2 regions of the Oceanicoccus sp. KOV_DT_Chl genome follow, and region 1 is predicted to be linked to the other one. Evidence: predicted binding sites of a transcription regulator. Region 1 holds the regulator's gene; the other holds the start of a gene.
What was found. The regulator PhoB, encoded in region 1, activates phosphate uptake and scavenging genes when phosphate is short. The targets are predictions, from matches to a motif close to TGTCATAAANNTGTAACA.

Region 1 (4,213 bases):
AGCCACAGCGCCAGATTCATCATGTCTTCATCGCTGGTGCCCGGGTGGGCGGCGATAAAGTAGGGAATTAAATATTGTTTTTTGCCCGCCAGCTTGGAATATTTTTCAAACATATTCTTAAAGCGCTCGTAAGTACCGATGCCGGGTTTCATCATTTTTGATAGCGGCCCACCCTCGGTATGTTCGGGGGCTATTTTTAAATAGCCGCCGACGTGGTGGGTGACGAGTTCTTGCACGTACTCCGGGGTTTCTACCGCAAGGTCATAGCGCAAGCCGGAAGCAATTAATACTTTTTTAATGCCCGGTAGGGCGCGGGTTTCACGATATAAGTCCACCAATGGCATTTGGTCGGTATCAAGGTTGCTACAGATACCAGGGTAAACACAGGACAGGCGACGACAGCTCTCCTCTATCGTTTTACTTTTACAATTCAACCGCCACATATTGGCAGTAGGGCCGCCGAGATCTGACACTATGCCGGTAAAGCCGGGGGTTTTATCGCGAATGTTTTCAACTTCCCGCAGAATAGATTCTTTGGAGCGGCTTTGAATAATGCGGCCTTCATGCTCGGTAATGGAACAGAACGTACAGCCACCAAAACAGCCGCGCATGATATTCACCGAGGTGCGAATCATCTCATAAGCAGGAATACGTGCATCACCGTAACTGGGGTGAGGGACGCGCTGATAGGGCAGGTCAAACACATTATCCAGTTCGTCAGTTTCGAGCGGAATCGGTGGTGGGTTTAACCACACTTCGCGTTCACCGTGTCGTTGCACCAGTGCTCTGGCATTACCCGGATTAGTTTCCAGGTGTAAAACGCGGGAGGCGTGGGCGTAGTAAACAGGATCATTCTTTACGGTTTCGTAGGAAGGCAGTCGAATCACCGTTTTGCTGCGGTCGAGTTTATTTTTTCGCGCGCTGAGCGGGTCGATGATGGTCACGGTTTGAATATCGCTATTCTTATCGCTTGCTTTATCTTCAATGGCGCAATCTTTACTGCCGCCGGAGTCACTAACTTCGTAAGGGTTGAGATGTTTTTCTACCTTCCCCGGACTATCAATTTGGGTTGAATCAATCACCGTCCAGCCAGCAGGAATACCCTTGCGGACGAAGGCGCTGCCCCGAATATCGCGTATTTGCCCAATCGGCTCACCGGCAGCCAAGCGATGAGCTGCTTCGACAATAGCGCGTTCGGCGTTGCCGTAAACCAGTAAATCGGCTTTGGAGTCCATCAACACGGAGCGTTTTACTTTATCGCTCCAGTAATCGTAGTGGGCAATTCGACGCAAACTGGCTTCGATGGATCCGATAATGATGGGTACGCCTTTGTAAGCTTCTTTACAGCGCTGGGAGTAGGCAACCACGGCGCGGTCAGGTCGCTTGCCGCCTTCATCATTGGGGGAGTAAGCATCGTCGTGACGCAATTTGCGATCAGCGGTGTAGCGGTTGATCATGGAATCCATGTTGCCAGCGGCGACACCGTAAAAAAGATTGGGTTTGCCCAGCGTCATAAAGGCATCTTTCGAGCGCCAGTCCGGTTGCGCAATAATTCCTACGCGAAAGCCCTGCGCTTCCAATACGCGACCTATAACGGCCATGCCAAAGCTGGGGTGATCCACATAGGCGTCGCCGGTGACGATGATAATGTCGCAACTATCCCAGCCCAGTGTATCCATCTCTGCCCGACTCATGGGCAGAAAAGGTGCAGGGCCAAAGCACTCCGCCCAGTATTTGCGGTAGGAGAATAATTCTTGGCTAGTGGATGTTGACGATTTCATGTGTGTGGTTTGGAGATATCAGCAGGATTGAACGGCCGTCATTATACTTGAATGTAGCGGGTAAAGTATTAAAGCCAGCAGTTTTACTGGTCTATTCGTCATAAATAAGTCATTAAATAGCCACAGAATTGCGATTTTTGCTTAGCTTTGTCATATTGCTGTCATAAACTTTGGCTTTAATCATCAGCTATTGAGAGAACAGCTACAGGTATTTAAATGGAAGGTAAGACAATTCTGATCGTAGATGATGAAGCCGCCATCAGGGAAATGATACGTATGTCGCTGGAGATGGCGGGCTTTGATTGTTCGGAGGCCGGTGATATTCAGCAGGCTCACGTACAAATTATTGATAATCCACCAGACCTGGTGTTACTGGATTGGATGCTGCCGGGAGGGTCCGGGGTAGAGTTGCTGCGGCGTTTGCGTAAAGATGAAATGACCAGCCGCCTGCCTGTCATTATGCTGACAGCAAAAACCGAAGAAGATAATAAGATTCAAGGTTTGGATGTCGGCGCTGATGATTATATCACCAAGCCCTTTGCGCCAAGAGAGATGTTATCGCGGATTAAGGCAGTATTGCGTCGAGCGGGTGCTATCGAGGAGGAGGATGCCATTGAAGTTTCAGGTTTAAAATTGGACCCTTCGAGTCACCGCGTATTTATTGATCAAGCGCCGATAAGTATTGGTCCCACCGAGTTTAAATTATTAAAGTTCTTTATGACGCATCAGGAACGGGCCTATAGTCGTGGCCAGTTACTCGATCAGGTGTGGGGTGGTAATGTATACGTTGAAGAGCGTACCGTTGATGTACATATTCGCCGCTTACGCAAAGCGTTGATGACAGATAAGGCCGATTACGGCGACTTGGTACAAACGGTTAGAGGCACCGGCTACCGTTTTTCTACAGCTAGCTAAAATTGTTCTTCATTACTGTGTTTTGCCATGGCAAAACCGCCTACAATATTGTCACCCGCACACAAAGCCGCGCCTGCTAATTAGTGGCTGTTTATTGGTGAACTGAACCATGCATACTGTCGATTGGAAAATCGAATGTCGCAATTTACTATTGCTGCTTGTATTAGCTGCTTTGATTGGCTGGCCTTTCTCCCTGCTGCTCCCCGCTGTATTGCTGACCACTCTGGTTTATATAGCGTGGACTTTTTATCAATTAAGACGAATTCAGAAGTGGCTTGATCAAAGTATTGATCTGGCGCCGCCCGAAAGTACAGGGCTATGGGGCGAGGTTTTTGATGGTATTTATCAATTACAGCGACGAGCTAAAGAAGAGCATGAACGCTTAAAAGCTGCGGTAAGTTACTTACAGGACTCTTTTGCATCGTTAGAAGACGGTGCGGTGTTAATTGATACACGTGGCAATATTGAATGGAGTAATGCTGCGGCAGAAAAGTTTCTGGGCTTGCGTTTTCCTGAAGATACCAAGCAGCAGTTAGTAAATTTAATTCGTACCCCTGATTTTATTCGTTATTTTGACGGCAACGATTATGTGCAGCCGTTATTGTTAACCTCGCCGTATAACAATCATTTTAAGCTGTTAATCAATATCACTTACTTTGGTCAGGGTAGTCGCTTGCTTTTTGCCCGGGATGTCACTGAAACAGATCGCTTACAGCAAATGCGTAAAGATTTTGTCGCTAATGTCTCTCATGAATTACGTACCCCGCTAACGGTTATTAATGGTTATTTGCAGACTCTGGCCGATGCTGACGCTGAGCAGTTGTTATCAGATGATCTACGTTGGCGACGGGTGATTCAGCAAATGCTTAGCCAGTCTCAGCGAATGGAAACCTTAATCCATGATTTGATTACATTGTCCCGATTGGAGTCTGTACCTGAGGCGCAGGAACAGCCGCCAATTTTTATCCGCCCGATAATCGAGGCAATTAGAGAAGAGGTATTGGCGGCAGTCACAACTGAGCGCCATATTACAATCGAGTGTGATGATAGTCTTCAGTTACAGGGCAGCAGTGATGAAATTCATAGTGCATTTGCTAATTTAATTATGAATGCGGCCAAGTACACTCACGATGGAGGCCATATTAACGTACGCTGGTATCGAAGTCTTCAAGGTGCTTGTTTGGAGGTTGTTGATGATGGTGGTGGTATTGAGGCGCATCATTTACACCGCTTAACCGAACGCTTTTATCGGGTAGACAATAGCCGTTCGATTGAGACTGGCGGGACCGGCCTTGGTTTAGCGATTGTGAAACATATCTTGTTGCGTCATCAGGCGGAACTAAAAATATCGAGTACGGTGGGCGAGGGTAGTACTTTTTGCTGCCTGTTCCCTGAGCTGCGAGTGCTTGATTGCTCTGAATCCGCCTGATTTCGCTGTCGGTAAATACGGGCCCATCTGCTAATTGTCTTTTCGTCTCTCTCTGCGCTTGATGTTATTTTACTGAAGTCAGAAAATT
Region 2 (4,213 bases), on a different contig from region 1:
CTGCAGAAATATTCTCTAACTGAATCACCTGGGTGATAATTTCGCTGTTCGCCGCAACATCATTCGTAACCACTTGCACCGGAGCGGTTCGTGCGTCTTTCATTGGAATAACACGCACCACCTCACCTGACTCTACAGCGGCAAACCCCTGTATTTCCAGAATTGATAAAAACAAATCATAGAGTTGTTTGCTATTCACCGGCTTAGCAGAAATAACCTGCACTTTACCTTTAACCTGCGAATCGATGATGATGGTTTTCTGAGTAGCTTTGGCAACAAAGCGAATTAGCTCATGAATATCTGTCTCTTTAAAATTAACAGTCCAGGTTTGCCCATCATCACTGTCAGGCTGCGCATTAACCGTTAAGCAAACACCTAAACCCAAAACTAAGCCTAATGCGAGCACACGACTATTCGCCACCCACTGCTTGAATAAAACCATAAACTCCATACCCAATTAAATAATAAACCCCGAACCAACGGGATCAAAATACTGTACTTATATTTTATGTTGATACTGACCACACCGTGCCAGCAATCAACACCTTATTCTTCCAATGCCACTAACACTTCAACTGAGGCGCCATTACGATCAACAACAAAAGATGCCTGCGTTGCGGTGCGCATTAACTTATAAATTTCCAGCGCCTTCGACGGCTCATTCAACTCAATACCATTGATCGATGTCACGATATCATTAGTTTTAAAACCCAAGCGGGAAAACTGTTGCCGATCACGACCGGGGCTAACCCGATAACCTACCATTTGGCCGTCTCTTTGCGCCGGAGAAATCCTTAACACTTCAGCCAGCGAACTCGGGTTCTTATACAAGCGATCCCGATAATCAGCTGCTAGATCAGTGGCTTTGGTATCATTACGTTTGTCGGTAACCCCCGGCCTTTTATTGATTCTAGTGACCACACTGGGTGTCGACTTTCCATTAGATTTTTCTTCTGCGTACAACCAGAGCGACTCATAGCTGCCAACATTATCGAGAATCACATGATCCAATAGCACTTTTGCCAGCACCACTTTATTACCTACTGGCAGCTTGTCGCCCACCGCATATTGATCCTGCTTACCTTGATAGACAATTACTGCCACCGAGCCGGTTGCATCTGGGGTATGCACAATACCCTCAAGAGTTAAATTTAATTTGGTCACCGCCGCATCAATTTCAACTTCGTCACTGGGCATGGAATTGACTACTGGCTCTATCAGACTGCCCACCTGACCAAACAAGTCCAGCGCCTGCAGTTTGGCAACATCGACACTCTTTTCGACGGGTGCTACGACCACACTTCCACTATCGGGAACTACCGATACCTCATTGGCCGGGGAACTGATAAGTACTGTGGCTAGCTGGACCAGAACCACTAGCAACCAGATACCAATAACCGCGCAAAAAGCATTATGGATCTGCTTGCTTGGCAAGGCTGCGGCAGTGCCTGCCAATTGCTGCGCCATCGACGTTAATCGCGCCGTCACATGCTCTGCGGTCAAACCACCACCTCTATCATTATAATTAGGGCACCATTATATGGGCCATACCAAGGGAGTGGAACCCTGCAAGCCATACCAAAATGCGGCAAATTCACACCTTACTGGAAATCAGCAAAACATCGCCTAGTATTAAGAACCCTGCTGCTCACTTTCTAAGCACTAGCAACAAGCAATACCGGCTATAAATAACAACAAACCATCTTAAATCAACAAGATAACAGTAATATGACACATCGATTTTTCATTAATCGCCGCACTGGCCAGGATCGTAGAGAAGGCTGCGAAAAACGCCGAAACCCAAGACTGGACTTGAGCCATAAGCGTCGACGCCAGTTTACTGACCGACGTCAACATAATCGCAGCTTAACAGAAGACTTTCAGGCCACTAGTATAATTATCAACCGTGAAAATCCCAGACACTCCAAGCACTAGCCTCCAACCAGACTAATCATCACCCCGGCAGCTACCGCAGAGCCGATAACACCCGCTACATTGGGGCCCATTGCGTGCATCAGCAGAAAATTTTGCGGATCTGCATCCAAACCAACTTTATTAGACACTCTCGCAGCCATCGGCACCGCTGACACCCCCGCCGAACCGATTAATGGATTAATCGGGCTGGATGAGAGCCGATTCATCAATTTAGCCATCAGCACACCGGTGGCGGTGCCAATACAAAACGCCACCACGCCCAGTAATAAAATCCCCAGCGTATTTAAATCCAAAAACTTGTCCGCACTCAGTTTGGAGCCCACTGACAAGCCGAGAAAAATAGTGGTGATATTAATTAATGCGTTTTGCGCAGTGTCACTTAAACGATCAACCACACCACATTCACGCATCAGATTTCCGAGACAAAACATTCCCAATAAGGGTGCTGCTGAAGGCAACAACAAGGCCACCAATATTAACAAGACTAATGGGAAACAGATTTTTTCAACTTTGGAGACGGTCGCAGCTGCACCATCACGATTTTGCGCTCGGCTTCGGTGGTCAACGCTTTCATTATCGGTGGCTGGATCAAAAGGCACCAACGCCATATAGGAATAGGCCGCCACTGCAATTGCACCTAACAAATCCGGGGCTAACAAACTTGCCACATAGATAGCCGTAGGGCCGTCAGCACCACCCGATAATACCAATCGCCGCGGCATCCGCGAGACTAAAATCCATCCAGCCTATTGACGTTAAGCCAACCGCCCCAAGCACAGTCGCAAAAATACCAAACTGGGCAGCAGCTCCCAAAAATAGGGTTTTAGGGTTAGCCAGCAAAGGACCAAAATCCGTCATCGCCCCTACGCCCCATAAAAATAACGAGGGGTGCAACGCCGCTGGCAATCGCCACGGTATAAAAGTTGTAGAGCATGCCGTTACCAAAGCCATGGTCACCGGCAACCTGCACCGCCGCCACATGGGCTGCACCCGCTGACGTTTCATAAGCATGGTAAAGCTCTTTGCCGGCCTCCCAGCTGGCAACACCCAGGCTTTTGGCGATCTCCGCCAAGACTTCCGGATCACCAGAATTGATGGCGTTTTCCACTGCTGAAAAAGCCATTCCCGCGCCCGGAATATTGGCCAGAATGCCGCCAAAACCAATGGGAACTAATAGCAACGGCTCAAACTTGCGGTTGATCGCCAGATAAAGCAACAGCAACCCAACCACCACCATCACAAACTGACCGGGGACTATCTGGTAAATTCCGGTGTCATACCAAAGCGACAATAACTATCCATTACAAGTTCCCGCTTAGGCGATGGTTAATAAGATATCGCCGACAGAGACAGAGTCCCCCTCTTTGACACTGATTGCGCCCACCACGCCCGTCTGGGCCGCGCGAACTTCCGTTTCCATTTTCATGGCCTCTAAAATAATAATCACATCGCCTTGCTGCACCGAGTCACCGGCAGCGACATTGACCTTAAATATATTGCCGCCAAGGGCGCGATCATCGGTTTGCCAGCACCATCCGCAGGCGCTGCTGCCGGGGCAGACGCTGTAGCAGCAACGGGAGTGATGTTGGAAATATCACCACCCTCAGCCACTTGCACAACGTAACTCTGACCGGAGACCGATACGGTATAGACCGATGGATCGCAGCAGCCGGCGCAGGTGCGGCAACCACTTCGGCACCTGTTGGTACCGGCTCAAAGGCTTCAGGGTTATTGCGGTTTTGTAAAAACTTCAAACCTATTTCAGGAAACAACGCGTAAGTCAGCACATCATCAATTTCATTCTCACCCGCCGCCAAAGTGATTTTGTCGCTGCGACCCGCTTTAATTCTGTGGTTAATCGTTCAACTTCCGGTGTCAACAAGTCAGCTGGGCGGCAGGTAATCACTTCTGCACCATCCAACACCCGTTGCTGTAACTCAGTGTTAAACCGGTGCCGGCGTCGCGCCATACTCGCCTTTCAGTACACCCGCTGTTTCTTTTGAAATAGACTTATAACGCTCGCCAAAGATGACATTCATTACTGCTTGAGTACCAACGATTTGCGAAGTCGGTGTCACCAACGGAATAAAACCTAAATCTTCACGCACTTTAGGGATTTCTGCTAAAACCGCATCCAGTTTGTCAGCAGCCCCCTGGTCTTTCAGCTGGCTTTCCATATTGGTCAACATGCCACCCGGTACCTGCGCTACCAAAATACGCGAGTCCACACCGCGCAATGCGCCTTCAAATTTGGCGTATTTTTTCCGCACTTCACGGA

Region 2: a site for PhoB is predicted at 1,717-1,734, ahead of gspC (type II secretion system protein GspC). Genes of this name have one in related genera too.

Annotation. Positions count from the first base shown of each region.
Region 1 is NZ_FQLF01000007.1:78,038-82,250, reverse strand. It holds gene UNITIG_RS21595 (YgiQ family radical SAM protein) at 1-1,781, opposite strand, end outside; gene phoB (phosphate regulon transcriptional regulator PhoB) at 1,998-2,696, shown strand; gene phoR (phosphate regulon sensor histidine kinase PhoR) at 2,806-4,125, shown strand.
Region 2 is NZ_FQLF01000002.1:435,840-440,052, forward strand. It holds gene gspD (type II secretion system secretin GspD) at 1-442, opposite strand, end outside; gene gspC (type II secretion system protein GspC) at 547-1,503, opposite strand; gene UNITIG_RS24090 (sodium ion-translocating decarboxylase subunit beta) at 1,932-2,657, opposite strand; gene UNITIG_RS24095 (sodium ion-translocating decarboxylase subunit beta) at 2,623-2,793, opposite strand; gene UNITIG_RS24100 (sodium ion-translocating decarboxylase subunit beta) at 2,765-3,226, opposite strand; partial or broken gene oadA (sodium-extruding oxaloacetate decarboxylase subunit alpha) at 3,251-4,213, opposite strand, start outside.